One region of the Variovorax sp. GW823-FHT02B07 genome, then DNA from elsewhere that is predicted to be linked to it. Evidence: riboswitches for the same ligand, from Rfam matches in the RefSeq annotation. Region 1 holds a riboswitch; the other holds the start of a gene.
The links. Region 1 has a riboswitch for glycine ahead of gcvT (glycine cleavage system aminomethyltransferase GcvT). Riboswitches for the same ligand answer to the same signal wherever they lie in the genome.
Positions count from the first base shown of each region.

Region 1 (3,928 bases):
ACGGCAAGCGCTCGCTGGCCACCACGCGCATGTTCCTGTTCGACATCTGCGAGCGCATGTTCGTGCGCCGCGACCCGCGCTTCGCCAACCAGATGCGCGACGCCCTGCGCGAGGCCCGCGACCGCGAGGCCATGCTGACCATCGCCGCGCTGATGCTCTCCGAGATCGAGAAGGCCGCCGGCCCCGAGCGCGCCGACTCGCTGCGCGAGCGCATCGACAAGCTGCTGCCGCCGGCGGAAACCGTGCACTGAGGCTCGAATCCCCGGCCCGCGCCCCCCTACGTAAGGTTGCATGAAGCGCATTGCATAAAAGCCAAACCAAGGTCATCGAACGCTCCATGTGAGCTGCTCCGATCAGTGCGTCGATACGCAATTGCCCTTCGACTACGGCAGCGCACCTGGCCTAAACTGCGCCATGCAGTTTGAAAAAGAAGAACTCGAAACCGGGGCGCTTCGGCAATTTTCGGAAGCACTTTCCTCCGAGCTAGGAGCGTCTCGCTTTCATTTCAAGGAACTGCGGAAACCTCCCGAACCAGACGCTTATTGTGAGCTCGACGGAGAAGCTGTCTACGTCGAGGTCGGTCACGTGTATGGCACAACATCCGATGTAAAACAGCTTCTTGGACGAACGGGCTCGTTAGCACCCTCGCAAGAGGAGAGGATGACATCCGCAATGGTTCCATTGGATATCCGCGTACTGACCCCGTTAAACCGTCTTTTGGCGGATAAAGCAATCAAGAGGTATCGCGCGTCTAGAGTCTGGCTTTTGATTCGCTCGGCCTTCCCCTTGTGGGACTTCTGCGATTTCCAAGAACAGCGGTCCCGGATCTTGGTCCCGGCCGAACACCCCTTTGAGCAAATCTGGCTGCTATGCGGAGCACAAGCCTCGTCCGGAATATTGCGTCTTGCGTAGCTTGCATCCGGCTCAAAATTCGATGTTCCAGGCCTTCAGCTGGTTCATCAATCGAATGAGTTTTCAGCCCTTCTGGAGAGAGTATGAGCATTGCCCTGTTCCTTGACCTCACAGGCTTATTTTTTGGCTTGGCTAGTGGTTTTTCGTTTAGCTATGGCGTTCTAGCGATGAAGAGAGAATCGCTTCAAATTATTGCCAGCTCCTTCTACGACGGGGGGCAGCAACAGGCGGCGGAACTCGGGCAGCAGAAAGCAGACTTTGGTTATGGCGCCGGCTTTCTTTGCATTTCCTTCTTCCTTCAATTACTTGCGAAGTTAGACCCTGTCCTACCTCAGGCGCGGTGGCCAAACTATTGGCTAGGTCTCATCGTCAGCGTGGTTGTCGTTGCTCTGGTGGTAATTGCATGCATCCCTTCCTGGAAAAAAGCTAGATCAGCGGCCATCGGCGCCGCCGAAAAAATGAACAGCTAGCTCTGACTGACTTCGTCGCGAGGACGTTCGATCAGACCCTGACCCCGCACGATCCACTACACTCGCCGGGTCAGGAGAGAGCCCCGCGCGACGGGGCCGCCGAAGGCGCAGGGGTTCCCCGAACGCTCAGGCAAAAGGACTGACAAGACGCCGGCAACCACCGGCGTTTCCTTGCTGGAGAGAGGCCGTGGCATTGCATGCGGCCCACCGAAGGAGCAAACCCCGATCGTGGGGCGAATCTCTCAGGTAAAGCGGACAGCAGGGGTGGCCCGTGGCGTTGCAGCCATGGATTTCGACTGCCCCTTTGGAGTGCCCCGTGGCCGCTTCCTCCGCTTCCGCTTCTTCGGATACTCAACTTCTCAAGACCCCGCTGTACGACCTCCACGTCGAGTTGGGCGCCCGCATGGTGCCCTTCGCCGGCTATTCGATGCCGGTCCAGTACCCCGCCGGCCTCATGGCCGAGCACAAGCACACGCGCGATGCGGCCGGCCTGTTCGACATCTCGCACATGGGCCAGCTGCGCCTGGTCGGCCCCGACGCCGCCGCCGCCTTCGAAACCCTGATGCCCGTCGATGTGGTCGATCTGCCCGCCGGCAAGCAGCGCTACGGCCTGCTGCTGAACGACGAGGGCGGCATCCTCGACGACCTGATGTTCTTCAACGAAGGCAATGGCTCGCTCTTCGTGATCGTGAACGGCGCCTGCAAGGTGGCCGACATCGCCCACATCCAGGCCAGGATCGGCGCTCGCTGCGAAGTGCAGCCCCTGCCCGACCATGCCCTGCTCGCACTGCAGGGCCCGCAGGCCGCGGCCACGCTGGCGCGCCTGTCGCCCGGCATCGAGCGCTTCGTGTTCATGACCGGCGGCGCGGTGCAGATCGGCGGCATCGCCGCCTTCGTCACCCGCAGCGGCTACACCGGCGAAGACGGCTTCGAGATCTCGGTGGCCGCAAAGGACGCCGACGCCCTCGCCCGCCTGCTGCTGGCCCAGCCCGAAGTGAAGCCCGTCGGCCTGGGCGCGCGCAACTCGCTGCGGCTCGAAGCCGGCCTGTGCCTGTACGGCAACGACATCGACACCACCACCACCCCGGTCGAAGCCTCCCTCAACTGGGCGATCCAGAAGGTGCGCCGCGCCGGCGGTGCGCGCGAAGGCGGCTTTCCGGGCGCGGCCAAGGTGCTGGCCCAGCTCGCCGCCGTCGCCTCGGGCGCGGCCGGCCACACCGACCACAAGACGCTCACGCGCAAGCGCGTCGGCCTCGTGGCACTGGAACGCATCCCGGTGCGCGACGGTACGCTGCTGCAGTCGCTCGAAGGCCACGACATCGGCGCCGTCACCAGCGGCCTGCTCGGCCCCACGGCCGACCGCTGCGTGGCCATGGGCTACGTGGCCGCCGCCTTCGCCGAACCCGGCACGCGCGTGCAGGCCATCGTGCGCGGCAAGCCGGTGCCGATGGAAGTCTCGACCATGCCTTTCGTGCCGACGCGCTACTACCGCGGCTGACCGACACTGAACCCCGCAGACCCGGCTAGGCTCTGCACCCCGATTCCATTTTTTCCACGAGGAGTTTTTTCATGAGCATCAAATACACCAAGGACCACGAATGGGTGGCGGCCGAAGGCGGCGCCGCCACCGTCGGCATCACCGTGCATGCGCAGGACGCGCTGGGCGACGTGGTGTTCGTCGACCTGCCTGAAGTGGGCAAGACCTTCGCGCAGGGCGAGGTCGCCGGTGTGGTCGAGTCGGTGAAGGCCGCCGCCGATGTGTTCATGCCCGTGTCGGGCGAGATCACCGAAGTCAACGAAGCGCTGCGCGCCGACCCGTCGCTGGCCAACAGCGACCCGCTGGCCGCCGGCTGGTTCTTCAAGGTCAAGCTGAGCGAGCCCGCGCAGCTCGACGCCCTGCTCGACGCCGCCAGCTACGACAAGTTCGCCGCCGAATCCTGATCCGCTGAACAGCAGCTTCTTCGCACCTTCGTTCCTTCTCCCCCGAGCCTTCACCGCCATGCCGATTCCCGCCCTTCCCTCTTTGCAAGAACTAGAGAACGCCGAAGAATTCCTCGCCCGCCACATCGGCATCGATGCGGCGGACGAGGCGCGCATGCTGCCGGTGATCGGCTCGGAGACGCGCGCGGAGCTCATCGACGGCATCGTGCCCGCGGCCATCCGCCGCGCCCGGCCGATGCGCCTGCCCGCGCCGGTCACCGAGGCCGACGCGCTGGCCGAGCTGAAGGCGCTGGCGTCGAAGAACAAGGTGTTCAAGAGCTTCATCGGCCAGGGCTATTACGGCACGCACACGCCAGGCGTGATCCTGCGCAACATCCTGGAGAACCCCGCCTGGTACACCGCCTACACGCCCTACCAGGCCGAGATCTCGCAGGGCCGCATGGAAGCCCTGCTCAACTTCCAGACGATGGTGTGCGACCTCACGGGCATGGCCATCGCCAACGCCTCGATGCTCGACGAAGCCACGGCCGCCGCCGAGGCGATGACGCTCGCCAAGCGCAGCGTGAAAAGCAAGAGCAACGTGTTCCTCGTGTCGGGCGACTGCC
Region 1 is NZ_JBXAJX010000001.1:1,431,458-1,435,385, reverse strand. Features, by position in the region: gene AC1RGU_RS06765 (hypothetical protein) at 1-251, shown strand, start outside; gene AC1RGU_RS06760 (hypothetical protein) at 415-912, shown strand; gene AC1RGU_RS06755 (hypothetical protein) at 996-1,382, shown strand; glycine riboswitch at 1,444-1,534, shown strand; glycine riboswitch at 1,547-1,651, shown strand; gene gcvT (glycine cleavage system aminomethyltransferase GcvT) at 1,699-2,880, shown strand; gene gcvH (glycine cleavage system protein GcvH) at 2,952-3,323, shown strand; gene gcvP (aminomethyl-transferring glycine dehydrogenase) at 3,382-3,928, shown strand, end outside.

Region 2 (3,928 bases), on a different contig from region 1:
CCAGGTGATGGACCGGCACGCGGCCTACCGCGCGGGGCTCAAGGCGGGCGAGGTCGTGGTGATGATCCACAGCGGCTCGCGCGACATCGGGTTCCATGTCGGCGGCCGCTGGATGGACCGCGCGCGGGCCGAGTGGCCGCAGGGCCTGCGTCATTCGAAGAGCGGTCTGTACGGCCTGGCCGGGCCGTTGGCGCAGGAGTACCTCGAGGCCATGGGCGTGGCCGCGCGCTATGCGTGGGCCAACCGCGTCGTGCTGGCCGAGCTGGTGCGCAAGGACTTCGCCGAACTGCTGGGCGCCACGGCGTCGACGCTGGTGGTCGACGTGCCGCACAACGTGGTGCTGCGCGAGCACGGGATGAACATCCACCGCAAGGGCGCGACGCCGGCGCACGCGGGCGATCTGGCGCTGATTCCCGGGTCGATGGGCGATCACTCGTACCTTGCGACCGGGCTGGGGCATGAAGACTGGCTGTGGTCGTGCAGCCATGGTGCCGGCCGGCGGATGCGGCGGCAGGAAGTGCGCGCGATGCGGCCCGCACCCGACGACGCCGATGCCAGCTGGCAATGCGTGACGCTGCGCGAAGAGCGCCGCATCGAAGAGGCGCCGCAGGCCTACAAGCCGATCGGCGCGGTGATCGAGGCGCAGGAAAGCGCGGGGCTCATCCGCTGCGCCGTGCGGCTCAAGCCCTGGGTCACGTTCAAGGCGTGACCCGAGGGTGGGGGGGCGTGTCAGCCCAGTGCGGGCTGCACGGCGCGCGGCGCGGGCGCCGGCATGCCGGCGAACGCGAAATCGACCTCGGGCGCCAGCCCGCTCACGATGCGCGCGATCGACTTGCCCGAGCCGCAGGCGTGCGTCCAGCCGAGCGTGCCGTGGCCGGTGTTGAGGAACAGGTTCGGCAGTTTGGTCTTGCCGATCAGCGGCACGTTGCTCGGCGTGGCCGGGCGCAGGCCGGTCCAGAACTGCGCGCGCTCGGTGTCACCGGCGCCAGGGAAGAGCTCTTCGACGCGCCGCACGATGGCTTCGCAGCGCACGCGGTTCAGGTCGCGGTCGTAGCCGTTGAGCTCGGCCGTGCCGGCGATGCGCAGGCGGTCGCCCGACTCGGAGGTGTAGCGCGAGAACACTAGCTTGTATTCGTCGTCGGTGAGCGAGACCTGGTGTGCCTTCGATGCGTCCTTGACGGGGAGCGTCACCGAGTAGCCCTTGGCCGGGTAGATCGGCAGGCGGATGCCCAGCGGCGCGGCGTACAACGGACTCAGCGAACCCATCGCGAGCACGAAGGCATCGCCGCGGATGCGCTGGAAGCGGCCTTCGTTGTCGGTCGCCTCGACGTGGTCGATGCTGCCGCCGGCTTCGCGCAGCGCGGTCACCGTGTGGCTCATGAGGAACTTCACGCCGGCCGCTTCGGCCAGCTTCACGAGCTCGCGCGCGAAGCGGTTGGCGTCGCCCGATTCGTCTTCGGCGGTGTAGGTGGCGCCGGCGAGTTGGGGGCGGATGTGGGCGAGGGCGGGTTCGATCTTGATGGCCTCGTCGGCCGAGATGACCAAGCGTTCGCAGCCCAGGGCACGCATCTGCTCGGCGGGCGCGAGGGCGCCGTCGAATTCTTTTTGCGTCGTATAGAAGTGCAGGATGCCTTGCGTGCGCTGGTCATAGTTCAGGCCCGTGTCTCGACGCAATTGCTGCAACATTTCCCGGCTGTATGTACCGAGACGCACGATCTGTTCGATGTTGTGGCGGGTGCGCGCGGGGGTGCATTCGCGCAAAAACTGCAGGCCCCAGAGCCACTGGCGCATGTCGGCGCGGATGCGAAAGAGCAGCGGCGCATCTTCCTTGCCGAGCCATTGCAGCACCTTCAGCGGCGCGCTCGGATTGGCCCACGGCTCGGCATGGCTGACCGAGATCTGGCCGCCGTTGGCGAAGCTGGTTTCGGCGGCCGGGGTGGCCTGCCGGTCGATCACGGTCACCTCGTGGCCGAGTTGCTGGAGGTAGTAGGCCGAAGTCACGCCGAGCAGGCCGGCGCCAAGAACGATCACACGCATTGCAAGTACCTTTGAGTTTGCAGCGCTTGAACGGCGGGCGTGGAGTGCTATTGAACCAATAGCAAGCAACCGGACGACCGATGTCCAAGTTGCCGCTCCCCCTGTCCTCGGTACCTGAGAGATTCACCCTGCTGCACCCGCAGCGGGTTTGCTCCTTCGGTGCGCCACATGGCGTGGCGGCTCTCCAGACGGCTGTATCGATGAGTGCAGTACTGACCCCTTGCCGAAGTTCCTGGGCGTTGCCTGGAATTTCGTCGGGCCGACCTGAGCGTTTATGGGAGTTTGCGCCTTCGGTAGGGCCTCCGTGGAGGCCCGCTCTCCTGCAATTGTTGGCGATTGTAGGCGGGCCCCGCAAGCCGGCCAAGCCCTGTACATCGGCACTTCACACCGATGGGATAATTGAATGTTGATTTTTGGTAAAGCAAACTTTTTTCTACATGCAGGGGACTCCATGATCCTGGTTACCGGCGGCGCAGGCTTCATTGGCGCCAATTTCGTGCTCGACTGGATCGCGCAGGGCAACGAGCCCGTCGTGAACCTCGACAAGCTGACCTACGCGGGCAACCTCGAGACCCTCGCGTCGCTCAAGGGCAACGCGAACCATGTCTTCGTGCAAGGCGACATCGGCGACAGCGCGCTGCTCGATCGCCTCCTGGCCGAGCACAAACCCCGCGCCGTCGTGAACTTTGCCGCGGAATCGCATGTGGATCGCTCGATCCACGGCCCGGAAGACTTCGTGCAGACCAATGTGCTCGGCACCTTCCGCCTGCTCGAATCGGTGCGCGGTTACTGGAACGCCCTGCCGGCCGACCAGAAGGCGGCCTTCCGCTTCCTGCATGTGTCGACCGACGAGGTCTATGGCTCGCTCTCCAAGACCGACCCGGCCTTCACCGAAGAGAACAAGTACGAGCCCAACAGCCCGTACTCGGCCAGCAAGGCCGCCAGCGACCACCTCGTGCGCGCCTGGCACCACACCTACGGCCTGCCGGTGGTCACCACCAACTGCTCGAACAACTACGGCCCGTTCCACTTCCCCGAGAAGCTGATCCCGCTGATGATCGTCAACGCACTGGCCGGCAAGAACCTGCCCGTGTACGGCGACGGCATGCAGGTGCGCGACTGGCTCTACGTGAAGGACCACTGCAGCGCCATCCGCCGCGTGCTCGAGGCCGGCAAGCTCGGCGAGACCTACAACGTCGGCGGCTGGAACGAGAAGCCCAACATCGAGATCGTCAACACCGTGTGCGCGCTGCTCGACGAACTGAGCCCCCGCGCCGACGGAAAGCCGTACAAGGAACAGATCACCTACGTCACGGACCGCCCGGGCCACGACCGTCGCTACGCCATCGATGCACGCAAGCTCGAGCGCGAACTCGGCTGGAAGCCCGCCGAGACCTTCGACACCGGCATCCGCAAGACCGTCCAGTGGTACCTCGCGAACGGCGAGTGGGTGCGCAACGTGCAAAGCGGCGCGTACCGTGAATGGGTCGAGAAGCAATACGACGCTGCGCCTGCAAAGGCTTCCGCATGAAGTTGCTGCTGCTCGGCAAGGGGGGGCAGGTCGGCTGGGAGCTGCAGCGCAGCCTCGCGCCGCTCGGCGAAGTGGTCGCCCTGGACTTCGACAGCACCGACTTCCACGCCGACTTCAGCCGCCCCGAGCAGCTGGCCGCAACCGTGCTGGCGGTGCGCCCCGACGTCATCGTCAATGCCGCCGCGCACACCGCCGTCGACAAGGCCGAGAGCGAGCCCGACTTCGCGCGCAAGCTCAACGCCACCTCGCCCGGCGTGGTGGCCGAGGCCGCGCAGCAGATCGGCGCGCTAATGGTGCATTACTCCACCGACTACGTCTTCGACGGCAGCGGCACCCGCCCCTGGAAAGAAGACGACGCGA
Region 2 is NZ_JBXAJX010000004.1:29,438-33,365, forward strand. Features, by position in the region: gene AC1RGU_RS20940 (RtcB family protein) at 1-709, shown strand, start outside; gene AC1RGU_RS20945 (D-amino acid dehydrogenase) at 730-2,037, opposite strand; glycine riboswitch at 2,129-2,235, opposite strand; glycine riboswitch at 2,280-2,370, opposite strand; gene rfbB (dTDP-glucose 4,6-dehydratase) at 2,489-3,568, shown strand; gene rfbD (dTDP-4-dehydrorhamnose reductase) at 3,565-3,928, shown strand, end outside.
Region 2: linked by a shared signal. The riboswitch ahead of AC1RGU_RS20945 (D-amino acid dehydrogenase) and the one ahead of gcvT (glycine cleavage system aminomethyltransferase GcvT) in region 1 are both predicted to bind glycine.